DNA from 2 places in the Cupriavidus sp. DL-D2 genome. Region 2 is predicted to be linked to the other one. Evidence: predicted binding sites of a transcription regulator. Region 2 holds the regulator's gene; the other holds the start of a gene.
What was found. The regulator NrdR, encoded in region 2, represses ribonucleotide reductase genes. The targets are predictions, from matches to a motif close to CACNANATNTNGTG.

Region 1: ABDB81_RS12555 (ribonucleoside-diphosphate reductase subunit alpha) is a predicted target of NrdR. The motif match lies at 3,205-3,218, and genes of this name have one in related genera.

Annotation. Positions count from the first base shown of each region.
Region 1 covers NZ_JBDKXK010000018.1:74,314-89,629, forward strand. Annotated here, with positions in the region: gene ABDB81_RS12540 (histidine kinase dimerization/phospho-acceptor domain-containing protein) at 1-553, shown strand, start outside; gene ABDB81_RS12545 (sigma-54 dependent transcriptional regulator) at 579-2,279, shown strand; gene ampD (1,6-anhydro-N-acetylmuramyl-L-alanine amidase AmpD) at 2,272-2,880, shown strand; gene ABDB81_RS12555 (ribonucleoside-diphosphate reductase subunit alpha) at 3,450-6,389, shown strand; gene ABDB81_RS12560 (ribonucleotide-diphosphate reductase subunit beta) at 6,525-7,718, shown strand; gene ABDB81_RS12565 (zinc-binding alcohol dehydrogenase family protein) at 8,145-8,948, shown strand; gene ABDB81_RS12570 (recombination-associated protein RdgC) at 8,987-9,922, opposite strand; gene ABDB81_RS12575 (YSC84-related protein) at 10,063-10,662, opposite strand; gene ABDB81_RS12580 (hypothetical protein) at 10,846-11,376, shown strand; gene ABDB81_RS12585 (aldo/keto reductase) at 11,448-12,281, opposite strand; gene ABDB81_RS12590 (4-oxalocrotonate tautomerase) at 12,411-12,809, opposite strand; gene ABDB81_RS12595 (LysR family transcriptional regulator) at 12,962-13,846, shown strand; gene ABDB81_RS12600 (tripartite tricarboxylate transporter substrate binding protein) at 13,967-14,950, opposite strand; gene ABDB81_RS12605 (DUF2147 domain-containing protein) at 15,099-15,316, opposite strand, start outside.
Region 2 covers NZ_JBDKXK010000001.1:210,622-225,937, reverse strand. Annotated here, with positions in the region: gene ABDB81_RS01020 (YeeE/YedE family protein) at 1-181, opposite strand, end outside; gene queC (7-cyano-7-deazaguanine synthase QueC) at 234-917, opposite strand; gene ybgF (tol-pal system protein YbgF) at 1,220-1,975, opposite strand; gene pal (peptidoglycan-associated lipoprotein Pal) at 2,005-2,511, opposite strand; gene tolB (Tol-Pal system beta propeller repeat protein TolB) at 2,543-3,883, opposite strand; gene tolA (cell envelope integrity protein TolA) at 4,097-5,173, opposite strand; gene tolR (protein TolR) at 5,200-5,637, opposite strand; gene tolQ (protein TolQ) at 5,658-6,341, opposite strand; gene ybgC (tol-pal system-associated acyl-CoA thioesterase) at 6,338-6,742, opposite strand; ZMP/ZTP riboswitch at 6,911-7,014, shown strand; gene glyA (serine hydroxymethyltransferase) at 7,185-8,432, shown strand; gene nrdR (transcriptional regulator NrdR) at 8,585-9,052, shown strand; gene ABDB81_RS00965 (GspH/FimT family pseudopilin) at 9,374-9,916, shown strand; gene pilV (type IV pilus modification protein PilV) at 9,943-10,431, shown strand; gene ABDB81_RS00955 (PilW family protein) at 10,428-11,270, shown strand; gene ABDB81_RS00950 (PilX N-terminal domain-containing pilus assembly protein) at 11,326-11,859, shown strand; gene ABDB81_RS00945 (PilC/PilY family type IV pilus protein) at 11,896-15,316, shown strand, end outside.

The DNA.
Region 1 (15,316 bases), on a different contig from region 2:
CAGTTCGGCGGATCTTTCACAGGCGTTGCCGGACATCGTGGATCGCTGGCGGGCGGAGATGCGCTCGCGGGCCGGCACGCGCACCGACGTGAATCCCAATGCCATCCGCGTGACAGTGGACCTGCGACGGCCCGTGATCTTCGATACGGCGCAGTTGCAGCAGGTGCTGGGCAATCTCCTGGACAACGCCTGGCGCTACTGCAGCCGGCTGCCGGGGTCGATCCGGCTGCTGGCCCATGCGCTGGACCAGCACCATGCCGAACTGATCGTCTGGAACGATGGCGCCGAGGTGACGCGCGAGCAGCAGCGCAGTCTGTTCGAGCCGTTCTTCACCAGCAACCCGCAAGGCACCGGGCTGGGCCTGTTCATGGCGCGCGAGCTGTGCGGCGCCAACGATGCGCAGGTGCGCTACGGCACCGTGGCGCTGGAGGCGTTGCTGGAACGCACGGGCATGCTGGCCGGCGGGGCTCGCGATACACTGCCGGCCAAAGCCTTCGTGCTGACGATGCGCATCGAGACCCCCGACACCGTCGCTGCTGCTTCGCCAAGTTGACACCACAATAAAGACGCCTCCCAACATGCCCGCCAGACCGTCCGCTCCTGATCCGATCCTCGTCATCGACGACGAGGCAGACCTGCGCGAACTGCTCGACATTTCGCTACGCCGCATGGGCCACGATGTGGTCATGGCCGGCTCCCTGGCCGAGGCGCGCATCCGGCTGGCCGAGCGCCGCTACAGCCTGGTGCTGACCGATATGCGGCTGGGCGACGGACTCGGCATCGAGATCGTACGGCAACTGTCGGCCTCGCCCGAGCGCACGCCGGTGGCCGTGATCACCGCATATGGCAGCGCGGACAATGCCGTGGATGCGCTCAAGGCGGGCGCGTTCGACTACATCGCCAAGCCGGTGTCGCTCGATCAGTTGCGCACGCTGATCCTTAACGCGCTGGGCCGCCACCAGCGCATGCCGGCGGATGGTGCGGTGGCTGCAGAGGGCGCGGAGATCGCCGATCTGGGCGATCGCGCTGCCGGGCTACTGCCTGGGCAGTCGGCGGCCATCCAGGAGGTGCGCCGGTCCCTGACGCGGCTGGCCCGCAGCATGGCGCCGGTGGTGATCAGTGGCGAGTCCGGCAGCGGCAAGGAGCGCGCGGCGCGGGCCATCCACGCCATCAGCGCGCGATCCGTGCATCCATTCGTGGCCGTGAACTGCGGCGCGATTCCGGAAACGCTGATGGAGTCCGAATTCTTCGGCCATGTGAAGGGTGCCTTCACGGGCGCGGATGCTGAACGCGGTGGCATTTTCCAGGCCGCGCACGGCGGCACGCTGATGCTCGACGAGGTGGCCGACCTGCCGCTGGCCATGCAGGTCAAGCTGCTGCGCGCACTGCAGGAGCGGCGCGTGCGCAAGATCGGCGCCAGCAAGGAAGACAGCGTCGATGTGCGCGTCATGTGCGCGAGCCACAAGGATCTGGCCGCGATGGTGGCCGCCGGCACGTTCCGCCAGGATTTGTATTACCGGCTCAACGTGCTGGAACTGCGCATGCCCACGCTGCGCGAGCGCGGTGAAGACGTGCCGGTGCTGGCGCGGGCGATCCTGGAACATCTGGCGGTGCGTTACGGCGACGCGCATCCGAAGCGGCTGTCGCGCGAGGCGCTGGAGCGTTTGCGTGCCTACCCGTTCCCGGGCAACGTGCGGGAACTCGAAAACCTGCTCGAACGTGCCTACGCGTTTGCGGAGACCGAAGAGATCGAGGTGGCCGACCTGGGGCCGCTCGAAGCCGGCATGGAGCGCGCGAACCTGCTGCAGCCGCGCGGGCCCCACATGGGCCAGATGCCGCCAGTCCAGATGGCGCCGCCGCCTGCCTATCAGGCTTGGGGTTCGACGTCGGGCTGGTCTGCTCCCTCGCACGCACCGGCTGGTGTAGCGGGAATATCGAGTCAGCCGGAGGAGCCGGAACTGCCGGCCGAACCGGCCCCGCTGGCAGCCGTGCGGGAAAGCGATCCGTTGGCCGATGCATTGGCCGGACTCGCACTACCGATCAACCTGCCGGCCCGGCTCGAAGCCATGGAGCGGGAACTGATTCTTCGCGCGCTACACCAGACCGGCTTCAACCGCACGGCCGCGGCGCCGTTGCTGGGCCTGAATTTCCGCCAGTTGCGGTATCGCATCCAGCAGCTCGGTATCCGCGACGAACGGGAAGGGCGCGATGGCCGGGACGGTGGCGACGCCAGCGAGGACGGTGAATCGCTCGCCGAAAACGAGGGCCGCGATGGCTGACCGCGGCGCGCTGGGCAACCAGCCTGGCTACCTGCCCGATGCCGACGGCTGGGTGCCCGCCGCGCGGCGCGTGCCGTCGCCGAACTTCGACGCACGCCCGGATGGCATGCCGGTGGACGTGGTGGTCATCCACAACATCAGCCTGCCGCCGGGACAGTTCGGCACCGGCGATATCGAGGCGTTCTTCCAGAACCGGCTCGATGCCTCGCGCCATCCTTTCTTCCAAACCATCCGCGATGTCCGGGTGTCGGCGCATTTCCTGATCTCCCGTGAAGGCGAACTGGTGCAGTTCGTGGCCTGCACGCAACGGGCCTGGCATGCCGGGCAGTCCGAGTACTGCGGACGGCAGCGTTGCAACGATTTCTCGATCGGCATCGAGATCGAGGGCACGGACGATGTGCCGTTCACCCCGGCCCAATACACGACGGCCGCCGCGTTGGTGGCTGCGCTGCGCACCGCCTATCCGATCCAGGGCGTTGCCGGACATAGCGATGTCGCACCCGGTCGCAAGACCGATCCGGGACCATGTTTCGATTGGGCCCGGTTCGTCACGCTGGCGAAGTTGCCTGTGGCGTTATTGCCATATTTGCGACAGGGCTAATTCGGTTTCGTATTCGTCATATCGGTGCAATGCCAATGTGACGGCGAGGTCGTATGCCTCCAAAGCGCGCAAATAACGGTACAATCGCCGCCCTTTTGAAGGGCCCCGCGCCCTGCTCCGGATCACCTATCGGATGATCCATGGTCATTAAAAAAATTTCGAGTTTTTGTGCGGCACCGAACGTGCTGCCGCCAACCCTTGCGGCAGCGCGCTTTGCGGGAATGTGGCGCCGCCGCATACCGCACCACGGTGTTGGAACGGCGCATGTCAAGTCTGTTCATTCACTCCCGTTTCACTATACTTAGCCCAGTTTTGAAACGGCACCACTAGATATAGTGGTACTTCCGGGGAGCCGGCCCTGATGTGGCGCGGGCGGCGCAGAGAGTGCGCAGCGTTCGCGTCATATTGGTCAACGGGCCGGGGTAGTGCCAGAAAGTCCCTAGCAAAGTGTTCGCAGTGCAGTTTGGTTCTCAACCGGCGACGCCGGTGCCGAGTGTCTTCTGAGGCGCATTTTGCTAGGGACTTTGTCGTCTTCTTATCAGTACTCAAAAAACACGGGGAGTTACCTCATGCAAACGGCCCAAAACGAACAGCAAACCACCGGCGTGGCCGGCATTGCCGGCGCGGCAGCCGGTACCGCGCAGCAGGGCGTCGCCGCTGCTGGCGTTTCGTATCAGGATTACAAGCTGATCCGTCGCAATGGCGCCGTGGTGTCGTTCGAGCCGAACAAGATCGCCGTGGCCATGACCAAGGCGTTCCTGGCTGTGAATGGCGGCCAGGGTGCTGCCTCTGCGCGCGTGCGCGAGATCGTCGAGCAAATGACCCAGGGCGTGGTGCGCGCACTGGTGCGCAGCCGTCCGAACGGCGGCACGTTCCATATCGAGGACGTGCAGGATCACGTGGAACTGGCGCTGATGCGCTCGGGCGAGCATGAGGTGGCCCGTGCCTATGTGCTGTACCGCGAGAAGCGTACGCAGGAACGCGCCCAGGCCAATGCCCAGGCGGTGGCGCGTGTGCAGGAAGGCGGCGTGTCGGTCAACGTGAACGACAACGGCGTGGTGCATCCGCTGGACCTGGTGGCGCTGCACGCGCTGATCGACAACGCCTGCAGCGGTCTCGGCAATGCCGTGAGCGCAGAGCCGATCCTGAAGGAAACGCTCAAGAACCTGTACGACGGCGTGCCGATGACGCAGGTCTACGACTCGGCCATCCTGGCTGCGCGTACGCTGATCGAGAAGGACCCGGCCTACAGCCAGGTTACGGCTCGTATCCTGCTGCACACGATCCGCAAGGAAATCCTGGGCGCCGAAGTGACCCAGAGCGAAATGTCGACGAAGTACGCCGAGTACTTCCCGAAGTTCATCGCACGCGGCATCGAAGCCGAACTGCTCGACGAGAAGCTGGCCACGTATGACCTGGCCCGCCTGGGCGCCGCGCTGGACGCCTCGCGCGACTTCCAGTTCAACTACCTGGGCCTGCAGACGCTGTACGACCGCTACTTCCTGCACGTGGAAGAGCAGCGCATCGAAATGCCGCAGGCGTTCTTCATGCGCGTGGCCATGGGCCTGGCGCTGGAAGAGAAGGATCGCGAAGCCCGCGCCATCGAGTTCTACCAACTGCTGTCGTCGTTCGACTTCATGTCGTCGACCCCGACGCTGTTCAACTCGGGCACGCGCCGCTCGCAGCTGTCGTCGTGCTACCTGACCACGGTGTCGGACGACCTCGAGGGCATCTACGAAGCCCTGAAGGAAAACGCGCTGCTGTCGAAGTTCGCCGGCGGCCTGGGCAACGACTGGACCAACGTGCGTGCGCTGGGCTCGCACATCAAGGGCACCAACGGCAAGAGCCAGGGCGTGGTGCCGTTCCTGAAGGTGGTCAACGACACGGCCGTGGCCGTGAACCAGGGCGGCAAGCGCAAGGGCGCGGTTTGCGCATACCTGGAGACGTGGCACCTGGATATCGAGGAATTCCTGGAGCTGCGCAAGAACACCGGCGACGACCGCCGCCGCACGCACGACATGAACACGGCCAACTGGATTCCGGATCTGTTCATGAAGCGCGTGATGGAGAACGCCGAGTGGACGCTGTTCTCGCCGTCCACCTGCCCGGACCTGCACGACAAGGTCGGCAAGGCCTTCGAGCAAGCCTACGTGGCCTACGAGGCCAAGGCCGCCAGCGGCGAGCTGAAGCTGTTCAAGAAGGTGCCGGCCATGCAGCTCTGGCGCAAGATGCTGGGCATGCTGTTCGAAACCGGCCATCCGTGGATCACGTTCAAGGACCCGTGCAACATCCGCAGCCCGCAGCAGCACGTGGGCGTGGTGCATAGCTCGAACCTCTGCACGGAAATCACGCTGAACACGAACGACAGCGAAATCGCCGTGTGCAACCTGGGTTCGGTAAACCTGGTGGCCCACCTGAAGCAGCAGGCCGACGGCACTCACGTGCTGGATCACGCCAAGCTGCAGAAGACGATCCGCACCGCGATGCGCATGCTCGACAACGTGATCGACATCAACTACTACGCGGTGGAGAAGGCGCGCAATTCGAACCTGCGCCACCGTCCGGTGGGCATGGGCATCATGGGCTTCCAGGATTGCCTGCACGTGCTGCGCACCCCGTACTCCAGCGACGCCGCGGTGAAGTTCGCCGATACGTCGATGGAAGCGGTCTGCTACTACGCGTACCACGCCTCGACCGAACTGGCCGAGGAACGCGGTCGCTACACCACGTACGAAGGCTCGCTGTGGGACCGTGGCATCCTGCCGCAAGACTCGCTGAAGCTGCTGGCCGAAGAGCGCGGCGGCTACCTGGACGTGGACATGTCGTCGTCGATGGACTGGACGTCGCTGCGTGCCCGCATCAAGCAGCACGGCATGCGCAACTCGAACTGCATCGCCATCGCCCCGACCGCCACGATCTCGAACATCATCGGCGTGTCCGCATGCATCGAGCCGACGTTCCAGAACCTGTACGTGAAGTCGAACCTGTCGGGCGAATTCACGGTGGTGAACGACTACCTCGTGCGTGACCTGAAGGCGCGCGGCCTGTGGGACGAGGTGATGGTTGCCGACCTGAAGTACTTTGACGGCTCGCTGGCCCGTATCGACCGCATTCCGCAAGATCTGCGCGACATCTACGCCACGGCGTTCGAAGTGGAACCGAGCTGGCTCGTGGAAGCGGCCAGCCGCCGCCAGAAGTGGATCGACCAGGCCCAGTCGCTGAACATCTACATGGCCGGCGCATCGGGCAAGAAGCTGGACGATACGTACAAGCAAGCCTGGCTGCGCGGCCTGAAGACGACGTACTACCTGCGTACGATGGCTGCCACGCACGTGGAGAAGTCCACTGTGTCGCGCGGCTCGCTGAACGCGGTGTCGTCGGGTTCGGACAACGGCTCGGCCATGGACGCCGCCGCTGCCGCAGCCCCGGCGATGCCCGAAGCCGAAGGCGCAGTCTGCACGATGCGCCCGGGCGACGCCGGATTCGACGAGTGCGAAGCCTGCCAGTAACAAACTGATTCACCCTCGATCTGCTCCCCTCTCCCGCTGCGCGGGAGAGGGGCCGGGGGAGAGGGCGGACGCGTCAGATGCCACGGCGTCGCGCCAGAGCCGCCCCTAAATACTGCGAATTTCCGGAGAAACACCATGCTGAGCTGGGACGACGACGTTCAAGCCACCCCGCAGGCCGCACCGCAGCCTGCCCTGCAACCTGCATCCGCCGCATCGGCCGCCGTCGACCAGCATGGCGCACTGCCGCCGGCCGCCACGGCGCCGACTGGCATCCTGGGCAACAACCCCAACGCTGCCGCCGCGCAGAGCTCGCGCCGCGTGAGTGCCGCCGACAAGCGCGTGATCAATGGCGCCACCGACGTGAACCAGCTGGTGCCGTTCAAGTACAAGTGGGCGTGGGAAAAGTACCTGGCCGGCTGCGCCAATCACTGGATGCCGCAGGAAATCAACATGTCGCGCGACATCGCCCTGTGGAAGGACCCGAACGGGCTGACCGAGGACGAGCGCCGCATCATCAGCCGCAACCTCGGTTTCTTCGTGACGGCCGATTCGCTGGCCGCCAACAACATCGTGCTGGGCACCTACCGCCAGATCACGGCGCCGGAATGCCGCCAGTACCTGCTGCGCCAGGCTTTCGAGGAAGCCATCCACACGCACGCCTACCAGTACATCGTGGAGTCGCTCGGCCTGGACGAAGCCGAGATCTTCAACGCGTACCACGAGGTGAAGTCGATCCGCGACAAGGACGAGTTCCTGATCCCGTTCATCGACACGCTGACGGACCCGTCGTTCAAGACCGGCACGCCGGAAAACGATCAGAAGCTGCTGAAGAGCCTGATCGTGTTCGCCTGCATCATGGAAGGCCTGTTCTTCTACGTGGGCTTCACGCAGATCCTGGCGATGGGCCGCCAGAACAAGATGACCGGTGCCGCCGAGCAGTACCAGTACATCCTGCGCGACGAGTCGCTGCACTGCAACTTCGGCATCGACCTGATCAACCAGATCAAGCTCGAGAATCCGCACCTGTGGACGCCCGAGTTCAAGGCCGAGATCACGGAACTGTTCAAGAAGGCCGTGGACCTGGAATACCGCTACGCCGAGGACACCATGCCGCGCGGCGTGCTGGGCCTGAACGCACCGATGTTCAAGGGTTACCTGCGCTTCATCTGCAACCGCCGCTGCCAACAGATCGGCCTGGATCAGCTCTTCCCGAACGAGGAAAACCCGTTCCCGTGGATGAGCGAGATGATCGACCTGAAGAAGGAACGCAACTTCTTCGAAACGCGCGTGATCGAGTACCAGACCGGCGGCGCGCTGTCCTGGGATTGATCGGCGCGGCGACGACGAGACGCCTCGATTGAAGGGTCGGCTGCAGCAGTACGAGAAGTCAAAAATGTAGAAACAAGTCCAGCAGCCAGGACGGGTGAGAGGCGGCCATCGGGTGAGAACCCGGTGGCCGTTTTTCTTTTTGGGGGCGATATCGGGCAACTTCACTTGATCCGATACCACCTCATCCCCCTTTTCAGAATCGGCTCAAATCGTTCGGCATTCCTCCTCCCTACGATGGCTTCCGACATCACCAAGGAGGTCGTCACGATGCAAGCTGTAGTGCTGGAAAACCTGGGGGAAGCGCCTCGCTTTGCCACATTTCGCGATCCGGTGGTTCGCGATCAGGAGGTCTTGGTACGCGTGGGTGCCGCCGCGATCCGTCCGGGCGATCTTAAGATTGCGCGGGGTCATCATCCGCGGATACCCATGGAACTGCCCCACATCTGCGGACGAGATGGCACGGGGTACATTGCCAACGGGCAGCCGGTGTACTTCCGGACCATCCGGAGTCCGTACGGGTCGATGGCAGAGTACGCGCCGGCGGATTGGACCGTGCCGATTCCGGAAGGCGTGGACATGGCAATGGCCGCCGCACTGATCGGGCCGGCAATGCGTGCCTGGCTGCCGCTGACCATGCGTGCCGACCTGGAGCCCGGCGAAACGGTGCTGGTGTTGGGCGCCTCGGGGATCATGGGGCGGCTGGCGGTGCAGGCCGCGCGCCTGCACGGCGCTGGCCGTGTGATCGTGGCGGGGCATCGTATCGACCTGCTATCGGTCACGGGGGCCGATGCGCTGATTGATCTCGGGCAATCGCCGAGCATGCTGCACTATGCATTTGCTTCGCATGTGGCGGACGGAATAGATGTCGTGCTCGACTTTGTATGGGGCGAGACCTTGGAATTGCTGCTGGCCGCGTTGATCGAGCCGGTGGGCGCCGCACACGCATCCGAGTACCGGGAGGTCCGCATCGTGTCCGTGGCAGAGCGTGGAGCGAGCAGCCTGATGATGGCGCCAACCGCGCTGCGGGATTCACGGGCCGTGTTGATGGGATCGGGGCCAGCGAATCATCCCGGTGTGGAGGACACGAGGCTGCTGGTCGAGGAAATCCTCGCTTGTATGCGCAAGGGCGACCTGCAGATGGTCGTGGATGCGATGCCGATGGTGTCGGTGGAGACCGCCTGGCAGGCCGCCCGCGACCCTGCGCGCAGGATCGTGCTGACGCTGGATTGAGGGACAGCGGGACAAAGGACCCTCAATCCAGCCTCTTGTCAGGCTGCCTTGCGCTGCTCCACCGGGGCTGCGCCTTCGGGCCGGCGTTCGCCGCCCAGGGCATCGGTGAGGTCGGTCAGCAGGCTGGCCAGTTCGCCGGCCATCAACGCGAAATCGGCGTCGAAGCGTTCGGCTTCGTCATGGAGCGTGGCGTCGGCCTGCTCCTTGATGACGTCGAGCGGGTTCACGCGCTTGACGGCCAGCGCGTCGGTCAGCACAAAGGAGACACGGTCGTTCCACGTCATGGCCAGTCGCGTGCAGCGCTTGCCGGCGGCGATGTGGCGGCGCAGGTCTTCGGGATCGAGCGGATGGCGCACATAGCGGACCGTGGCCTTGCTCTCGTTGCTCGATTGGAGCTCGATTTCCTGATCGACTGTGAAGCCGGCCGGGGCGGTCTCGGTCGCCAGCCATTCGGTCATGGCGGCAACGGGCGAGAGGTTGACCTGCAGGCCGACTACCGGCAGCGGGTCGATGGCCTTGAACAGCATGCCGCGCACTTCGTCCGCCTTGGCAGTACCGGCAGCGTCGATGGCGAGCCAGCCGTTGACGGGATCGATCCAGACGCGCGTATCGCGTCGAATGCTGAACGCCCGGGGTAGCAGCTCCTCGGTGATCTGTTCCTTGAGTTCCTTGAGTTGCTTGCGGCCGGGCTTGAAGCCTTGCTGCTCTTCGAGTTCGGCGGCGCGTGCCTTGGTGACCTGGTTCACCACGGTGGCGGGCAGCAGCTTCTTCTCGGTTCGGAGCACCAGCAGCATCTGGCGGTTGACGGTATGCACGAGTTGGTCGTTATCGCGCGGCGATGCCCAGCCCTGGGTTTGCATTTCGAGGCTGGTGCCCGGATAGAACGCGTGCTTGGCCAGGCAGGCTTCCACGTCTTCGGCGCTCAGCGTCCACGGGGCGGAGAAACGATGGATCTGGAGATTCTTGAACCACATAGGGAATTCGGCCTCGCGTACGGATTGGAAATTGGCAAGGGACGAATTCTAACGGGTCGGGGCCGCGCGGCGCGCCAAGAAAAACGCCCATTGCGCGGAGGCTTCCGCACAATGGGCGCATTCAAAGTCCCTCGGCTTGCTCAGATGTCGAGCTTCGAGATCTTGGTGCCTTCCAGGCTCAGGCCCGCCATCACGCCGGCGTTGGTCATCGCGAAACCGATGATCGGCTGCTGCGCCGTGTTGGTATCGATCTGGCCGTTGGCGCCAATCGTGGCGAGTGCCACGGTGGCATCTGCACCAACTTGCCAGCCGCTGCTGCGTACGAACTTGTCGTAGGCGTCCTGCGTCATGAACATCAGCACGAAGGCTTTGGACTGCGCGCCGATCTGCCAGCCGATCGAGCCGGAGATTGCGCGATAGTAACCACGGTTGGCGCCACCGGAGCGCAACACGCCATCGCCGTATTCGCCACCCACGATGAAGCCGGCGGACAGCAGCTTGGGGAAAATCAGGATGCCCTTGGCCTTGGCGCCCAGGTCACGCGCGCCGCTGGCGGTGGCGTAGAGGCGATTCAGCGTATCGCTGGCATTGGTATCGATTTCGCGGCGCTTGGACGCGGGATCACCCCCGTCCTTGGGGCCAGTGAAACTGCAACCCGTAAGCGACAGCGCACCGAGGGAAAGACCGGTAAGTCCGACAACACCGGCGCTGCCGGCGGACAGGAAGGTTCGACGTTTCATTATTTCCTCCAGGGGGTTCGTGTGTTGCAACCGCCTCTACAGCATAGGCGGGCAAGGCACTTCCGCAAATGCGATTTTGTCTGACACGGGGCCGGAGGGACTCTGACATGACCTCTACATACTTTCTTGCAAATTGACGGAACTTATTCAGGAACTGCATTGTTCGATGGGAGTCTTTGAGTCATGCACAAGACATATGCCCCCTCCGCAAGCGCCGCACGCCAACCCGGTCGTGTGGATTCCCAACCTGTCGCGGCTGCGATTGATGCAGTGCAGCGATGCACGCCGCGCCTGCCCAGCAGCCGTCTGGGTGCCGCCGCGGTGCCCCTGGCGGCGCTGTTTCTGGCGGCGTGTTCCTCGGCGCCTTCGGTAGAAACACCCGAAACCAAGCAGGAAGTTGCCCAGCTGAATTCTGGCTGGCAGGCCGAGCGCGCTAAATATATGGAGTGCGTCCAGGAAAAGGCGGACACGGGCGCGAAGGGTAAGGGCACCTCGCGCGACGTGGCCGCCGGTGCCCTCGATGCCTGCAAGGGTCAACTTACCGTCATGCACGACGCCTTCCAGTCCTACCTTTCCGCGCAGATGAGTTCGGCTCATGGCCAGAACAGCGCCCGCCAGGCGGCGGATCGCGTGACGACGGATACGCGCGAGAAGGCGCGCACATATCTGACGCGTTATGTGGAAGTGGAGCGCTACAAGGCGGGGCAGCGCTGAATTTCTTCTCACGCGCCGATAGAAATAGCTAACGACGATGCGACGCCCCCAAGCGTCGCATTTTTCTTTTTTTAAAGCATGGCGAGCGGCTGTGCATGGCGGGGCGGCGGAAACAGTTGATCGAGTTCTGCCCGCTGGGCCACCGTCAGCGTGATGGAGAGCGCGCCCGCGTTCTCACGCAGACGCTCGCGGTTGCCCGTCTTGGGAATGGCGATGACGTCATCCCGATCAAGCAGCCATGCCAGCGCCGCCTGCGCTGGTGTCATGCCATATGTTTGCGCGAAGTCTTTCAGGCCCGGGTTGCGCAGTAGCCGGGCCTGTTCGATGGGGGAGTACGCCATCACCAGCACGTTGCGATCGCGCAACCATGGCAGGAGGTCGAACTCGATGCCGCGCCGGCTCAGGTTGTAGAGCAACTGGTTGGCAGCCACTGCGTCGCCGCCCGGCGTATCCCAGAGTTCCTCCATATCGGCGAGGTCCAGATTGCTGACGCCGAAGTACCGGATTTTTCCGGCCTGCTGCAAGGCGAGAAATGCCTCGATGGTTTCCTCAAAGGGGATGTCACCGCGCCAGTGCAGCAGATACAGGTCGAGATGGTCGGTACCCAGCCGGCGCAGGCTGCGCTCGCACGCGGCCACCGTGCCCATGCGGCTGGCATTGTGGGGATAGACCTTGCTGACCAGGAAGGCGTCATCGCGGCGGCCGGCCAAGGCTTCACCGACCAGCGATTCCGATAGCCCTTCGCCATACATCTCGGCGGTGTCGATCAGGCGCAGACCCATGTCCAGACCGAGGCGCAGCGTGGCGATTTCCTCGGCGCGCGACTCGCGATGATCGCCGACATTCCAGGTGCCCATGCCCAATGCGGGAACGCGCTCGCCGCCGGGTAGCGTGACGTGCTTCATGCGGTGTCTCCGGTGCAGGAAGATAGACCCTCCACACTAGTGAACATCGCCTCCCGGTACAAGCCCGCCGCTTGCATGGCAGTCGTGCACCGGGCGCAGCAATCAGAGCACTGGCCGTTTCGTCCGCGATCAACCGTGCTGGTGGCGGAACTCCTGTGTCTTGCCGCCGTAGCCATAGGCCGCGGCCCGGGCGTCGATCACGTAGATATAGGACACCGGATTGACGTCGCCGATGATCTCCGACAGCGTGGCGAAGGTCTGCTTCAGGTACTCGGCTTTCTCGGCCTTGGTGTTGGTCTCGTCGGTCACGCTGATATCGAGCTGAAACGCATTGCGGCCCGTGCTGTATTCGGACAGCGGCTTGCCGCCGATGAACCATTGCTCGCGCGGCAGGAAGGTGACCGTGGTGGCAATCACCGGCGCTTCCTTGCGCAGCACGCGCTGGGTCAGTTCGCCCACTGCGGCGACAGCCTTTTGCATCAGTTCGGTGTCGGGATGACCAGAGATCTGCAGGGAAATGTGGGGCATGACAGGCTCCTTGAACGGTGATTTCCTCGGGTGCAGTGCATTGATGGAAGCGCTGCGTCGATGTCATCGTAGTGCCTGCCTTGATATCGGAAAAGCGGGAATATACGATACCATCCATCGGAATAACCGAATCGACTACGGATCGACATATCATGCGCAGTTTCGAGACCGACCAGCTCAGGACCTTTGTCGCCGTGGCCGACAGCGGCAGCCTTTCTGCCGCCGCGCCACGGTTGTTTCTTTCGCAATCCTCGGTGAGCGAGCAACTGCGCAAGCTGGAGGAACGCGCTGGCGTTTCGCTGCTCAAGCGCGGGAAGAAAGGGGCGGCACTGACTCCCGCCGGCGTGCGTTTGCTCGACTACGCCCGGCGCATCCTGACGCTCAACGAACTGGCGATGGCCGAGTTGCACGGCCAGTCGCTGGACGGCGAACTGCGGCTCGCAGTGACCGATTATTTCCGCCCCGGCGAGATCGCCGGCATGCTGCGCCGCCTGCGCGATCGCTATCCGTATCTGAAGCTGCACGTCACGGTGATGAAGAGCGCAGCCATCGACGCCGCAGCGGACATGGATGCATTCGATATCGGTCTCGGCATGCGGCTCGTTGGCAGCGGCGCCCAGTCCCGCTCCGCCGCGCGAGGCGGGGTGGTGTTGCGGCGCGAGGAACTGGCGTGGGTGGCCGCGCCCGAGGTGGCGGAGGCGGCAACGGAAACGCTGCCGCTGGTGCTGTTGCCCGATACCTGTTCGATGCATCAGTTCGTGGTGCAGCTGCTGATCCGCCGCAAGCGCACGTTCGACATTGCGCATTCGGCGTCCGGCGTGGCGGGTCTGCACCTGGCGCTGGCTGCGGGCCTGGGTGTGTCGTGCCTCAACGCGTCGGCCATCGGTCCCGGTGTGCTGCCGCTGGATGCGGCGGCCGTGGCCAAATGGAAACTGCCGGCCCTGCCATCGGCGGAGTTCTATCTGCTAGGGGCGCGGCGCGGTGAGAGCGAGTTCATTGGTCAGGCGCGCCAGGCGCTGGCGGAGCAGTTCGGCTAGCGGCCGGTATGCACGATGCTTCGCATGCGTCGCACGATGACTATATATAAGGAACAAGGCCTGCTCGAAGCGGGCCTTGTTTGCAGTTGACAGCGAGCGGCAGGCAGCGCGCGGGAAGAATTACTCGGCGCTCATGTGCGCGTTCTTCGCGATACGTCCCAGACGATCGCGCTCGGACTTGATGAACGCGACGAAGCTCTCCACCGAACCACCGGCCGGCTCGATACCGTTCTGGATCAGCCGTTCGCGGATCTCGGTGTTCTGCATGCCTGCCGTCAACTCTGCATTCAGGCGCTTGACGATGGCGGGGTCGGTCCCCTTGGGCGCGAAGATGCCCGCCCAGTGGCCGATGCGAACTTCGGGCAGGCCTTGCTCGGCCGTGGTCGGGATATTGGGTGCGGCGGGCATGTGCTTGTCCCACGTCGCGCCCAGCGCCTTGAGTTTGCCGGCCTTGATCTGCGGCAGCACCACGATCGACGCTTCCGAAGTGGCAGCCACCTGGCCGCCGATCACCGCAGTGATGCTTTCCGAACCGCTCTTGTAAGGCACCACGGTCAGGTCGGCGCCTTTCTCCTTGAGCATCTCTTCCACGAAATGCGGCGTGCTGCCGCTGCCTGCCGTGGCGAACGGTACGCCACCCTGCTTCTTCGAGTAGGCGACCAGTTCCGAGACATTGTTCACCGGCAGCGACGGCGATGCCACGATGACCGACGGACTCACCGCGATGAGTCCGACCGGCACGAGGTCGTCAGGCTGGTAGGGCATCTTCGGCCGAATCAGGCCGTTGGTGACGGTGCCCACCGCGCCGACCAGGAACGTATAGCCATCGGGCTTGCTCTTGGCCACGTAGTCCGCGCCCACCACGCCACCTGCTCCCGGACGGTTCTCGATTACCACGGGCTGGCCGATGCGCTTGCTGACGGCTTCGGCACCGGCACGCGCCACGAGGTCGTTGGCGCCGCCGGCCGTGAACGGCACGACGAACTTGATGACGTGATTCGGCCACGGGTCGGCGGCATGCGCAAGCGGAGCGAGGAGCGTGGTGGCGGCGGTAGCAGCGGCGAGTGCCAGAACCCGGACGGGTCCTTGGAGGGAATCGGTCATGCTTCAGTCTCCGGAATGTTATGTGGGTTTGAGATACCCATCCTACCGAAGGAAGCTGTCAGTTACCTGTAGCGAGTGGAGGCAGGCTGGGTCGCCTGCCTGCCGCCCCCACAGCCCCGCGATAATGCGCAGCGATGGGGGCTGGCCATCACTGCTGGCGGATCCAGCTCTGCGTGCGGCCAATCAGGCTGATGCCGATGAAGCCGCGCACGTTGAGGGTCTTGCCGTCGTCGGCCAGCGACATCTTGCACTTGTAAAGTTTGCCGGCCTCGGGATCCAGAATTTCACCGCCGGTCCATTCGTTGTCGCCGGTCTTCTTCAGTCCGGTGAGGATCGTCATGCCGATGATCGGCTGATCCTTGCGCG
Region 2 (15,316 bases):
CCACGCCGATGGCCAGCACCCACATGCGCATGCGGCTCCAATCCCCGATATTCACGATGTCCGAGATAGCGCCCATCGTGCAGAAATGCGTGCGCTGCAGGACCGCGCCGAACAGGAAGGTGAGGACGAAGGTAGACAGCAGCACGGTGTGCGTCAGCGCGGGAATATCGATGTCAGGCATGTCTCAGGGTTTGGCTCGTGGAACTGCTGTTTTTATTAGGGACGGCGGCCGCTCAGGCAACCGCCTGGTAACGCGTGGGATCGGCAACACCGGCCTGCTCGAAACCGGAACGGCGAATGCGGCACGAATCGCAGACACCGCAGGCGCGGCCATCGTCATCGGCCTTGTAGCACGACACGGTCAGGCCATAGTCCACGCCGAGCTTCACGCCTGCACGGATGATCTCGGCCTTGGTCATGTCGATGATCGGCGCATGGACGTGGAAGCGTTCGCCTTCGACGCCCGCCTTGGTGGCCAGGTTGGCCAGCGCCTCGTAGGCCGAGACATACTCGGGCCGGCAATCGGGATAGCCGGAGTAGTCCACGGCATTGGCACCGAAGAACAGGTCGCGTCCACCGATGGCCTCGGCCCAGCCGAGCGCCAGCGATAGCATGATCGTGTTGCGCGCCGGCACGTACGTAATCGGAATGCCGCCCACGGCACCATCGGTCGGGACGTCGAGCGTATCGTCGGTCAGCGCGGAACCGCCAAAGCGGCGCAGGTCCAGGTCGATGATCTCGTGGCGCCTGGCGCCGAGCGCTGTGGCTACTTTCTTCGCCGCGTCGAGTTCCGAGGAGTGGCGCTGGCCGTAGCGCATAGACAGCGCATAGGTTTCAAACCCGGCCGCGTTGGCCATGGCAAGTACGGTGGCGGAGTCCAGGCCGCCAGAAAGCAGGACGATTGCTCGTTTGGTCATGGTGAGGTGCGCGCAGAACAAGCGCGCTGTAGTCACGCCCCGAGGGCGAAGCGCGTATTTTAGCGCGACAGCGCTTTCCCACCCGCCTGTTTGCTCCCCTCTCCCGCGAAGTGGGAGAGGGGTCGGGGGGGGAGGGTCGGCGGTTCAACCTACGACTTATCGCGTTTTGAACCTCGTTACCCTCTCCCCCTGCCCCTCTCCCGCCGCGCGGGAGAGGGGAGAAAACAAGGCGCAACAACGAGACACCCCAAAAGAAAAAACCCGCAAACATCGCGGGCTTTTTCCTTGCAGACTGCGTCCGGTTACTTCAGCGTCTTCAGCCGGTTGCTGGCGGCCTGGGCGCCTTCGGTGCCCGGATACTTCGACACCACCGTTTCCAGCGTCTTCTTCGCAGCCGGTTTCTGGCCGGATTCTAGCTGGTTGTTGGCGATGGCGATCATGGCGTCAGGTACCTTCGCGTGCGTCGGGAACTGTTGCACCATGTTCTGCAGGACAAACGTCGAGCCCTTGTAGTCGCGCTGCGCGTAGAGCGAATTGCCGAGCCAGAACTGGGCCAGCGGCAAATATGGGCTTTGCGGATACTTCTTGGCAAATGCCGAGAAGGCATTGCCCGCACCCTTGAAATCGCCCGACTGGAACTGCTTGAGCGCGGCATCGTACTCAGGCTTTTCGGTGGGTTGTGCAAGACCTTCCTTGCCGTCCACGGTCACCTGCTGGGGCTCGAATTTCTTCAGGCGCCCATCGAGGTCGGTGTAGTAGTCCTTCTGCGTTTTCTGCAGCGTTTCCACCGTGTTCTGCAACACCTCGTTCTGACCGCGCAACCGGGCTACCTCCTGACGCAGACCTTCCATCTGGTTCTGCATGTCGAGCAGCTGGCGGCTGTTCTGGTCAATACGCTGCGATGCGGTTGCCTGGAAACCGTTGAACTGGTCCCGCAACTGGATCACGGCCTTGCGCGCCTCGTCGTCGTCAAATACGCCGGCGTGCGCGGAACTGGCTGCCAGCAAGCCGCCCGAGAAGGCAGCCAGCCACAGCAGTGTGGAAACACGAGCATTCATGAAGGCTATTCCGTGGATCAGTCAGTCGATCAATAGACGATATCGGCGCGGCGGTTTTCGGCCCACGCGGCTTCATCGTGACCCGTAGCCTTCGGCTTTTCCTTGCCCAGGCTCACGGCTTCCATCTGCGACTCGGGCACGCCCAGCGACGACAGCGAACGACGCACGGCTTCTGCACGCTTCTGGCCCAAGGCCAGGTTGTACTCGCTCGTACCGCGTTCGTCGGTGTTGCCCTGGATCAGGATCTTGCGGCTCTTGTTGGCACCCAGGTATTGCGAGTGGGCTTGCAGCAGGCTCTGGTAGTCCGACTTGACCGTGTAGCTGTCGAAGTCGAAGTACACGCTGCGCTTGGCCAGCGGGCCGTTCGGATCGTTCAGCGGATCGACGGTCACCGGCGCCACGGCGCGCGGATCGGTTTGTGCGCCACCCGTGCCGGTACCGGCCTTGGAAGCGTCGTCGAGCTTCACACCCGAGCTGCAGGCACCCAGGGCGAGCAGGGCGGCAAGGGCGAGCGATTTCGTCATCATTTTGGTCATGGCTGAGAGACTCCTCGTTTCTTCTATCTACTTACTGCATGAAAGGACCCCAGGACGGCTCGCGAACCTCGCCGGACTGGAGTGACAGAACCTGTTTCGTACGACCGTCCGTCGAGACAGCCGCCAGCACCGAGCGACCTCCCACACGCGTGGCGTAAAGGATGTACTTGCCGTTGGCGGCAAAGCTCGGGGCTTCGTCGTTCGACGTATCGGTGAGCGAAGTAACGTCACCATTTGACAGGTCCTGAAGCTGCAGGCGGAAACCGCCCGAACGCGAGATGTAGGCCAGGTACTTGCCATCCGGCGAAACCCGCGGACTGACGTTGTAGTTGCCCTTGAACGTCACGCGTTGCGCGGCGCCGGATTCCTCGCCGCCAGCCGGCATGCGATAGACCTGCGGCGCACCGCCACGATCGCTCGTGAAGTAGATGCTGCGGCCATCGGGCGAGAATTGCGGCTCGGTGTCAATGGCGCTGCTGCGCGAGATGCGGCGCAGGCCGGATCCATCCGCGTTGACCAGGTAGATCTGCGTGTTGCCATCGCGCGAGAGCGCCACGGCCAGGCGCTGGCCGTCAGGCGACCACGACGGCGCGCTGTTGTTGCCCTTCTGGTTCGACACCAGCGTGCGCTTGCCCGTGGCCAGGTCATGCACGTACACCACCGGCTTCCTGGCTTCGAACGAGACATAGGCCACGCGGCGGCCATCCGGCGACCACGACGGCGAGATGATTGGCTCGGTGCTGCTCAGCGCCACCTGGGCATTCTGGCCATCGGAGTCGGAAATCAGCAGTTGATAGCGTCCGCCTACTTTCGACACATACGACAGCCGCGTGGCAAACACGCCGCGCTCGCCGAGCAGCTTTTCGTAGATATAGTCGGCGATCTTGTGCGCGGTCACGCGCAGCTGGCTCTGCGAGACCGTGAACGCCAGGCCGCCCAGGCTCTGGCCCTTGACCGTGTCGTACAGGCGGAAGCGGACTTCGTACTGGCCGTTGCCCGCGGGAGTCACGCTGCCGGCCACGAAGGCGTCGGCGCCCTTCGCCTTCCAGCTGCCGAGATCAACCTGTGCCGATTCGGCCACGGTGGCCCCGGCGGGGTCGATATTCTTGAAGCGACCGCTGTTCTGCAGATCGCTGCGGATGACGGCCGTCAGGTTCTGCTGGCCTTGTCCTTCGCCCTGGAAGTTGGCGGTGGCCACCGGGTACTGGTTCGAACCCACACCGGTGATTTCAACGTTCAGTTGCGCGTGTGCCACGCCAGCGGACATCAGTGCCGCTGCCAGCCACGCCATCAGCGCGTGCCGGCTCTGGTCACGGGTGGGGGTGGCACTCTGGCGGCGAGACAGCCAGTTAGGGGCCCAAAGCTTTCGCATGCTGCTCCTCAGTCGATTTCAGGATTCATCGGTACGGCGGGCAGAGCAAGTACGACAGCACGGACGGCGTGCAGCTTGGCGCATGCCCCGTCTACGTGCGTCTTGCACGCTGCCGGCCGCGTCAGGCAACCGTTCATGGTAGCGATCGGACCGAAGCCCCACGATGTTGGTTGCATTATGTTGCAAATCATGGCTTTCTCGCCGCATCGCCGATCAGTCCTTGGGACGGACCGTGATCGTGAATTCGAACGTGGGCGCCTTGCCGTCCTCGTCGCGCGGCAGCGGGTCCGACCGCTCGACGCCACGCAGCACGGCGTTGTCCCAGTCCGAGTTGCCGCTCGACTTGGCCAGGCGCTTGGACAGGATCGAGCCATCCGGTGCGAGCCGGACCGCCACCACGGCGGCCGGATTCCCGTCAGTATCACCGGCAAAGATAATGTTCGGCTTTACGCGGCGGCGTACCTTGTCCGAATAGCCCGGCGACGCCTTGCCGCCCGACCCTGCGCCGGAGCCTGCCGCATTGCCCACGCCACCGCCGGTCGCACCGGCCGTGCCGCCGCCTGCCAGCGCCTTGAGGCGAGCCAGTTCACTGTTGCGCGCCGCGTTGGACGCAGCTTCGCGCTTGGCCTTGGCTTCGGCATCAGCCTTCGCCTTGGCCTGCTTCTCGGCATCGGCGCGGGCCTTGGCCTGCTTGTCAGCGTCGGCCTTCGCTTTCGCATCGGCTTCCTTGCGGTCCTGCTCGGCCTTTTCCTTGGCGGCCAGAGCGGCCTTGTCAGCCTTGTCCTTGTCGGCTTTCTCTTTGTCGGCCTTCTTCTTCGCGTCTTCCTTGCGCTGCGCTTCCAGTTGCTGCTGGCGCTGGTCTTCCTTGCGCTGCGCGTCCTTCTTTTCCTGTTCCTTACGCGCCTGCTCGCGACGTGCCTCGGCCTCGCGCTCGGCGGCTTCCTCGGCCTGCTTGCGCTTTTTCTGCTCCAGCGCGATATCGGCGGCTTCCTCGACCTTGCTACGCACCGCCGGCTGCGGCGGCTCCGGCGCCGGCTGCACCACGGGGCGCGGCGGCGGCGCGGGCGTGACATCGGGAATCTCTTCCCAAAGCTCGGCCTCGGCGCCTACCGGCGTGCTGCTCTGCCACTGGACGCCGAAATACAGCACGATGCCAAGCAGCAGGTGCATGAACAGCGCTGCCAGGAACGAGCGCATGGTGCCGCGCTCCCGGACCGGCTCGTACGGATAGGCGGCGGCCTGGGCGCGCGGGGCGCCTTGCTGAGGATGACGTGACGAGAGGGTGGCCACTTTGCGACGTTGGACGCTGGGAACGCTTACTTGGACTTCACCATCAGGCCGACGCGCTTCACGCCATCGGCCTTCAGTACGGACATCACGTCGAGTACGGCTTCGTACTTGACGGCACGGTCGGCGGCGATCACCACCGGCTGGTCCGGATTCTCGTTCTGGCGCTGGTGTACGAAATCGATCAGGCCGCGCTTGTCGAGCTTGCGCTCGAACGAGCCGCCCGAGGCGTCCTTGCCTCGCGCCGTCAGGGCGCCGTCCTCATGCACGGTCACCACGATGGGCGGCGTCTGCTGCTGCGGGGTGGCATTGGCCACGGACGGCAGGTCCACCACGGCCGGGCTCACGATTGGAGCGGCCACCATGAAAATCACCAGCAGCACGAGCATCACGTCGATGTACGGCACGACGTTGATCTCTGCGCTGGCCCGGCGGCGCGAACCGCCGCGGCGCTGAATGGCTGCCATGGGGGATGCTCCTCGACTGTTTAGCGGCTCTGACGCTGCAGGATGTTCTGGAATTCTTCCATGAAGCTTTCGAACCGGATGGCCAGACGATCGATCTCGGTGGCATAGCGGTTATAGGCAATCACGGCGGGGATGGCGGCAAACAGGCCGATGGCCGTGGCAACCAGTGCTTCGGCAATACCCGGGGCCACCGATGCAAGCGTAGCCTGCTGCACATTCGACAGACCACGGAACGCATTCATGATGCCCCACACCGTGCCGAACAGGCCAATGTACGGGCTGACGGAGCCGACCGACGCCAGGAACGGCAGGTGCGATTCGAGTACATCCATCTCACGCTGATAGGCGGCACGCATGGCGCGGCGGGCGGCGTCGAGCAATGCGCTGGCGTCGTTGCTGCGCTCGCGGGCCTTCAGGAACTCGCCCATGCCGGACTCGAAGATCCGTTCGAGCGCGCCCGTGTTGTGGCGATTGTTCACGGCGCTGTTGTAAAGCGCCTGGAGGTCGCCGCCGGCCCAGAAATCACGTTCGAAGCCTTCGGTCTGCGTGCGGGCGGCACGCAGTGCGAGGTGCTTGCGGAAAATGTAAGTCCATGAGAACAGCGACATCACCAGCAGCAGCGCCATGACGGCCTGTGCCAACAGGCTGGCGTGCATCACCAGCGTAATGATCGACATGTCTTGCGTGACGGTCACTGGATTCATCGGGCGTCTTTGATAGTGGCGAGAACAGGGGCAGGGATCGGAGCCGGCCTAAACGTGCTTTTGTCGACACATCCCACACGGATCTTGCCGGTGGCGAGCATCTGCTCGCCGCGCCAGGCTTCCTGTGCGAAATGGACCGATGCGGGTCCGACCCGTTCAATATGCGTACGAATCTCCAGCTGGTCATCCAGCCGGGCGGGCGCATTGTATTCCACAGCGGTACTGCGTACGACGAAGACCACACCGGACTGATCGGCGAGGGTCTGTTGTTCGACGCCGAGCGAGCGCAGCCATTCGGTGCGCGCCCGTTCGAAAAACTTCAGGTAGTTGGCGTAAAACACCACGCCGCCTGCGTCGGTATCTTCCCAATACACGCGCAACGACCATGTGAAATTTGGCATGGCGGGCATTGTAACGGAGCGCACTGGTTAACCCGCATGCGACTTTGCAACAGCAAGTTGCGAGCCATACACCACAAGGTCTTGACGAGACTGGTGTAGAGGGGCATGCGCCACCCGTGCACCGGCTTGCAGCAAGCCGCGCGTTCGCATAAACTCTGCGGCAACCATTCCACCTTGCGCGACTGGCGAAGTCAGTGGGTACTACCACGAGGAAGCGCAAGATCTTTAGGCGTGAAGTTCATAAGCGCCTGCCGCTCGCCTGGGCAGCGAATGGGAAGCAGGGTGCGCCCCGCACCGGCTGGTACATACCAGTCCGGAGCAGGACGCCGTGCTTTCCCCGCGCGCCCTATCCCAGATTCAGCCAAGATTCATCCCAGCCGGTCACACACGATTTCCATGCCGTTTGTGCCATCCGCTCCCCTTTTTACCGACGAGTCACGCCATGTTTGAACGCAGCCGTTTCACGATCGAGCAGATCGACCCCGAAGTCTTCGCCGCTATCCAGAAGGAAAACCAGCGCCAGGAAGACCACATCGAACTGATTGCTTCCGAAAACTACACCTCGCCGGCCGTGATGGCCGCCCAGGGCTCGCAACTGACCAACAAGTACGCCGAAGGCTATCCCGGCAAGCGTTACTACGGCGGCTGCGAGTACGTCGACGTGGTGGAGCAACTGGCCATCGACCGCGTGAAGCAGCTGTTTGGCGCCGATGCCGCCAACGTTCAGCCGAACTCGGGCTCGCAAGCCAACCAGGGCGTGTTCTTCGCCATGCTCAAGCCGGGCGACACGATCATGGGCATGAGCCTGGCCGAAGGCGGTCACCTGACCCACGGCATGGCACTGAACATGAGCGGCAAGTGGTTCAACGTGGTCAGCTACGGCCTGAACGCCCAGGAAGACATTGACTACGATGCCCTGGAAAAGAAGGCCCAGGAAACCAAGCCGAAGATGATCATCGCCGGTGCCTCAGCGTTCTCGCTGCGCATCGACTTCGAACGCATCGCCCAGGTGGCCAAGGCTGTTGGCGCCTACTTCATGGTGGACATGGCCCACTACGCCGGCCTGATCGCCGCGGGTGTGTACCCGAACCCGGTGCCGCACGCCGATTTCGTGACCACCACCACACACAAGAGCCTGCGCGGCCCGCGCGGCGGCGTGATCCTGATGAAGGCCGAGCATGAGAAGGCCATCAACTCGGCAATTTTCCCGGGTATCCAGGGTGGCCCGCTGATGCACGTGATCGCCGGCAAGGCCGTGGCCTTCAAGGAAGCGCTGCAGCCCGAGTTCAAGGCCTACCAGGAACAGGTGGTGAAGAACGCCGCCGTCATGGCCGAGACGCTGATTTCGCGCGGCCTGCGCATCGTCTCCGGCAAGACCGAGAGCCACGTGATGCTGGTGGACCTGCGCGCCAAGAAGATCACCGGCAAGGAAGCCGAGAAGATCCTCGGCGATGCACATATCACCGTCAACAAGAACGCCATTCCGAACGATCCGGAAAAGCCGTTCGTGACGTCGGGTGTTCGCCTGGGTTCGCCGGCCATGACCACGCGCGGCTTCAAGGAAGATGAAGCCCGCCAGGTGGCCAACCTGATCGCCGACGTGCTGGACAACCCGCACGACGAAGCCAACATCGCGAAGGTGCGCGAGCAAGTCTCCGCCCTGACCCGCCGCTTCCCGGTGTACGGCTGAGCCATCTGCCGACGCGTGCTCACCGCAGGATAGTGGGCACGCACTGACGGCGCCGCCGCAAGTTTCGGGCGGCGCCGTTGTTCCATCTCAAGTCCGCAGCTGAACTAAAAGATGCAAAATGCGGGCTGGATTCTTTCTTCAGGTGCTCAGGCATGAAATGCCCGTTCTGCGCTCACTCCAATACCCAGGTTCTCGATAGCCGCGTGTCCGAAGACGGGGATACGGTACGCCGCCGCCGGCGCTGCGAAGCTTGCGACCGCCGGTTCACTACCTACGAGCGCATCGAACTGTTCTTCCCGGCCATCGTCAAGAAGAACGGCTCCCGCGTGGACTACACGCGCGGCAAACTCAAGGATTCGATGCGGCTGGCGCTACGCAAGCGCCCGGTATCCGCCGAAGCCATCGACGAAGCCATCACGCGTATCGAAGAAAAACTGCTGGCGCTGGGTGAGAAGGAAATCCCGAGCAGCCAGGTTGGCGAACTGGTCATGCGCGAACTGCGCAAGCTCGACAAGATCGCGTACATCCGCTTTGCCTCGGTCTATCGAAGTTTCGAGGATGTCTCTGAATTCCGCGATGTTCTTGACGAGATCGCGACTCCCACCCCACGAAAGGGGTAGATCCCTCCCCAAAAATGCTGTTTAATTTGCATCGGCCTTCATCGAATAGAAGGCCGGTGCACGAGTGCGGTTGCATCGCACCAACATGACACCAAAGCGCCGCGCAACAGCAGCGCCATCCAGCGGACCCGGACCCTCAGAGGCCCGGACGCACAGTAGTCCAGCGCCCCCGGCAAAAAACAAAGAGAGCAGTCGCTTTTTTGACGGGAATCACAAATGGGTCAGTCTTTCTGCCGAAAGGCAGCAGGCTTTCTGACGCCTTTGCTGTCCGCGCCTGGATTCATTGCGGGCGTGGCAACGGATGCGCCGGGGGCTGTTCACATGCGCGCAATCGCACCTGGCAATCGCCGGCGCGCGCGCGGGGTCACGCTGATCGAGTTGATGGTGACCCTCTCGGTGCTGGCCACGCTGGCCGCCGTCGCCACTCCGAACCTCCAATCCTTCCTCCACAACAGCCGGCTGTCCGCAGACGCCACGCGGCTGTTTGCCGATCTCGAACTCGCACGCAGCGAAGCGGCCCGGCGCAACGCCACCGTCACGCTGTGCCCTGTCGATGCCGGCAACGCCTGCTCCAACAACTGGACCTTGCGCCGCATCCTGTTCGTCGATGCGGACAACGACGGTGCGTTCGACAGGACGGAAGAACTGATCCGCAACAGTGATCCGCCACAGACCAGCACCGACATTGCCGCTGCCAATCTCGGCACCACGTCGAACCGCGTGCGCATGCGCTCGACCGGAGTGTCCACAGCACCCAATGCAAGCTGGAAGTTCTGCGGAAAAAATGCCACGGATGCGGGCAAAACGGTATTCATGACCGGCAGTGGCCGCCCTTATACGCAGTCGCAGTCAACGTGTCCATGACGCCGACCCACATCTCTCCAATGCCCATGTCTCGTGGCTTCTCGTTGATCGAGGCACTGGTCACGCTGGTGGTGCTGTCCATCGGCATGCTCGCGCTTGCCAACCTGCAGTTGCAGACGTTGATGGATTCACGCACGGCATCGATGCGCAACTATGCCGCGCTGATGACCTACAACCTCGCGGACCAGCTTCGTACCAACAGCGTGGCCGTGAACAACGGCACCTTCAATTCACCTGCCGCCACGCCCGTTGCCGATTGTTTTTCGGCAGCGGGCTGCACACCCGACGAGATGGCCGCCACCACCTACGCCACGTGGCTGGCCAACGTGCAGGCCACCATGCCGAACGGCGACGGGATCGTCTGCACCGATAGCACGCCAAACGACGGCACCGGATCGGCAGCCGGGAAGAACGACTGCGAACCCCACGCTGACGCGCCGTATGTCATCAAGGTCTTCTGGAGCGAAGACAACGGCACCACCGTCCAGCGTTTCTCGACCGCGCTCATCCCATGACAACGTCCAACCGTCACATCTGCCGCCGCGCGGCAAGCGGCTTCACGTTGGTCGAGCTGATGGTCGGCATGGTGATCAGCATGCTGCTGATACTTGCCGCCACATCGCTCTTCATCTCGGAGCGGCGCACCCATGCCACGCAAGGCGACGTAGGCGAGATTCAGGAAAACGCGCGAGCCATCGCGCAGTTGCTGTTGCGTCAGGCGCGCCAGATCGGCTACACCGACTTCCTGTTCGCGAGCAACGAGTTCGCGTCACCAAGCCTGGAAGCCACCAACGATACCGGCGTCAACGCCAGCGATAGCCTGACCTTGCGCTACTTCGGCTCGTCACAGGCTGGCGCGGACCCGGCAGCCGCTGCGGATTCTCCCCATTTTCCGCAGGCCGATGGCAGCACGGTGGATTGCAGCGGCAATGACGTGAGCAGCAACGTGGAAACCACCGAGGTCTATTCAATCCTCAATGACCCCGATGGCGTGCCCTGGCTGCAATGCGTGGTCAACGGCGTGGCGACACCGCTGTTCCGCAATGTCGAAGCCTTCCAACTGCTGTTGGGCGAAGACACCGATGACGACGGCGTCGTCAATCGCTTCGTTCCACCCGGCGCCACTGCGCACATCGATAACGTGGTGGCGCTGCGCGTGTCCGTGCTGCTGCGCGGCGCCAGCACCAACAACCCGATCATGGAAAAGCCGATCGTCAACCATTTCGGCAACACCTATGCGCCGAATGACGTGGCGCCCGCCGGCGATGCCGGCAGCGTGGTGAGGATTGCGGCCGATGGCCGTCTGCACCGGCACTTCACGTTCTACATCGCCCTTCGCAATCGACTGCCATAGGCCGGCCATGCATCCTCCCCTCTCTCGGTCACCCCGCCACGCCAGACAGCGTGGCATGTCGCTGATCCTCGTCCTGCTGCTCCTGGTCATCCTGACGCTCGCAGGGCTTGCTGCCAGTACGATGAGCCTCAATGCCGAACGTCTGGCCCGCAACACGCGCGATGAGAGCATCGCGCTCCAGGCGGCGGAATCCGCGCTGCGCGACGCGCGCGCGGACATCTCCCAGGTTCGCATGCTCAGCGGCCTGACGGGCTCGTCGCCCACCTGCGATATGGACGGATTCAAGGGCTACTGCCAGCACGCGACGTCAGGCACGCAGGCCTGGGACCTCTATATCGAAGACCCACAACACTCCGTCGAACTTGGAGAAATGACCGGTCTCACGGCCGCGCAGAAGATGCCGACGATCCATGCGCGCGATGCCGGCGCCAATGGCGTGTCGAAGCAACCCCGCTATCTGATCGAACCATTCAAGGAGCCGACCGATATCGCGCTCGGCTCCAACAAGTACGTGTTCCGCATTACGGCGATCGGTTACGGCGCCAACCCTGGCACCAAGGTGATGGTGCAGGAAATCGTCCGCTTCTGACGACACCCCTTTGACACCTTCACCGTCAAACGCATCATGACCCAATCCACTTCCATCCGTCGCTTCGCGAGTCGCGCGCAAGGTGTCCTGCTTGCAACATCGTGCATGCTCGCCATCGCCACGGCCTACGCCGCTGGCCCGCAACTCAATCTGGCCCAGCAGCCGTTGTACACCGGCGGCAACATCTCCCCCATGGTCATGATCGACCTGACCAAGGACCACACGCTGCACCAGAAGGCGTACAACGATTACTCGGATCTGGACGGCGATGGCCAGCTGGATACGACGTACAAGCACAGCATCGAGTACGCCGGGTACTTCGACTCGGACAAGTGCTACGACTACGACAGGACCACGATCCAGGGCTTCGTACCGAAGTCGATCACCGACAGCAAGTATTGCGACGGAAAGACCTGGAGCGGCAACTTCCTGAACTGGGCCACGATGAGCCGCATCGACGAGGTGCGCAAGATCCTGTACGGCGGCACGCGATCGACGGATACCGCGACCACGACCGTGCTGGAACGTGCCTTCCTGCCGACGGACGCCCACGCCTGGGCCAAGTTCTATAACGGACCCGATGTGGCCCAACTGGTGCCGTTCACGGTGGAAGTCGCATCCGCTATTGGCACGCTGAGATCCAGGACGCCCATGACACTGTCCTCCGCAGTGGCCAAGGTTGTGATCGACGACATGAGCCAGGTAGAGCCAGGCGATCAGTTACGGTTCGAGCCGGCCTCGGGCGCAGCAGCGGGCACGTCGATGACGGGCTGGGTCATGCGGCGGAATCCCGGCAACGTCTCCGTGGTGTTCTACGCCGGCGACATCTCGAACCCCACCAACACGAGGGCAAGGTTCTCGTCCTGGATCGTGACAAACCTGACGCGGGGTGGCTTGACACTGTGCAACGTCACGCCGAGGGACCAGCAGAGCAGCAACTCGCAGTACAACCACCAGCCACCTCAGATCCGAGTGGCCGCGGGAAACTATGCAACGTGGGGCGCTTCCGAGCACCGGCAGTGCAGTTGGTCCTCGGAAGCCAGTAGCACGCAGCGCAACTTCCTGCCCACCATCGACGGCGTCACCATCTGGGGTTCGTCGAACGGCAATCGCGCGGCGATATCGGGCATGAATTCATCGGCAGAGAATCCATCTCAGTCCACGCGCGGCCTTGGCTTCGGGCAGGGGACCGGTGTATTCAACGCGCGCGTGCAAGTGTGCGTGCCCGGCCTGATCGGTTCCGAGAACTGCAAGCAGTACGGCTCCAGCTACAAGCCATTCGGGCTGCTGCAGAAGTATGGGGAATCGGGCCAGATGCTGTTCGGCCTGATGACCGGCAGCTACGACCGGAACGTTTCCGGCGGCGTATTGCGGCGAAACGTGACCAACTTTGCGTCGGAGATCCACCCGGGCACCGGTGAGTTTTCCTATGGCAGGTCAAGCGATGCTGTCAGAGGCATTGTCTGGAATATCGACAGGCTGCGCCCCTACGGCTACAGCTACAGAGAAGGCAGCTACGTCAATGCGGACCAGTGTAGCTACCAGCAGGCGAGCATCGAACGCGGCAGTTACGGCAATCCGATCAGGACGGCTTCGGAGGGCAACTGCTCCACGTGGGGCAACCCGATCTCGGAAATCTTCGTCGAGACATTGCGTTACTTTGGCGGCAAGCAACCGACCAGCGCATTCCTGCCATCCCGCTACGGCAAGGATGCCACGCTGGGGCTGACGCAACCCGCGTGGACCAACCCGATGGACCTGCCGCCATCGCATCCGAACCGGGCGCCTTACTGCACGCCGCTCAACGCACTGGTCTTCAACTCCAGCGTGTCCTCTTACGACAACGACCAACTGGGCGGCTTCAGAGACCTCAATGGATCTCCGGATATCAGCACCTACACGAACCGGGTAGGCATTGGCGAAGGGATCTCCGGCGGCAGGTGGTTCGCGGGAGGCGTCCGCGGCAGCACGATCGACAATCTGTGCTCGGCCAAGGCGGTCAACAACTTCAGCGACGTGCTCGGCATCTGCCCGGAAGGGCCATCGCAAAGAGGAACGTTCCAGATTGCGGGCGCCGCATACTTCGCCAGGACCAACCGCCTGCGATCGCCTGCTGCCGCCGCCGCGCTCGGCGTCCCTGACCGGGACACGACCTCGCTGAGAATGAACACCTATGCGGTGCAGCTCGCCACCAACACACCGAAGATCAACGTCGACGTGAACGGCAAGCTGGTGACGATCATGCCGGCACACCGGCTGCACCCGCAGTATCCGAACAGCATCACCGCGCCCGCCAGCACGGGCACGCTGGTGGATTTCAAGGTCATCTCGCAAACGGCCACCCACGGCAAGTTCTATGTGGCCTGGGAAGACTCGGTGGCCGGTGGCGACTATGACCAGGACAACTGGGGCATCCTGAGCTATCGCGTGAGCGGTGACAACATCACGGTGTCTACCCGTGTGGTGTCGGCTTCATCGTCCAACGGACAGGGCTTCGGCTACACGATCTCGGGCACCACGCAGGACGGCCCGCACTTCCACTCAGGCATCTACGATTTCCGGTACAACGATCCTGTTCCTATTGCGGTGATGCCGCGAAACGCACCCATCAACAACTCCGGCGGCTGCGCCCGATGTAATTTCGGCGATCCCGAAACCAGCGTCACCTATACCGCCAACGGCAAGGCCGCTTCGCAGTTCCACGACCCATTGCTGTACGCGGCCAAATGGGGCGGTTTCAAAGATCTCAACGGCAATGGCATCCCTGACCTCGCTTCCGAATGGGACGTGCGGAAGGCCGATGGCTCCAGCGGCTCGGACGGCCTGCCCGACAACTACTTCTACGCCACGAATCCCGGCGCACTGGCAGCGGCGCTGGAACGTGCCTTCCTCTCGATCCTGAAGACATCGTCCTCCGCAGCCGTGGCGGCAAGCACGTCATCGCTGCAGACCGATACCAGCATCTTTCAGGCGCGCTTCAACAGTGCGGACTGGTCCGGCCAGCTGCTGGCCTATGCATTGGACAAGAACGGCGACGTCGTCACACCACCACGATGGGATGCGGCCAACAGCTTCAAGGGTGTGCGCCAGACCGATCGCAAGATCCTGACCTACAACACCGCGGACAACACCAGCGGCGGCATTCCATTCCGTTGGGCCAGACTACCGTTGGCATATCGGACAGCCTTGAATGGCAGCGACTTGCAGGGTAGCAAGCGACTGCTGTGGCTGCGCGGCCATCAGGTCAACGAGGGCGGTGGCGAGTCCCAATTCCGCCAGCGGCCAGTCACCGTGCTGGGCGACATCGCAAATTCGAGCCCGCAATATGTGGGCAGTCCGGCCGCAGGCTATGTCGAACCCGGCTACGCGAACTTCGTCGTCTCGCAGCGTAGCCGCAAACCCATGATCTACGTGGGTGCCAACGACGGCATGCTTCACGCGTTCTCGGCTGACATGA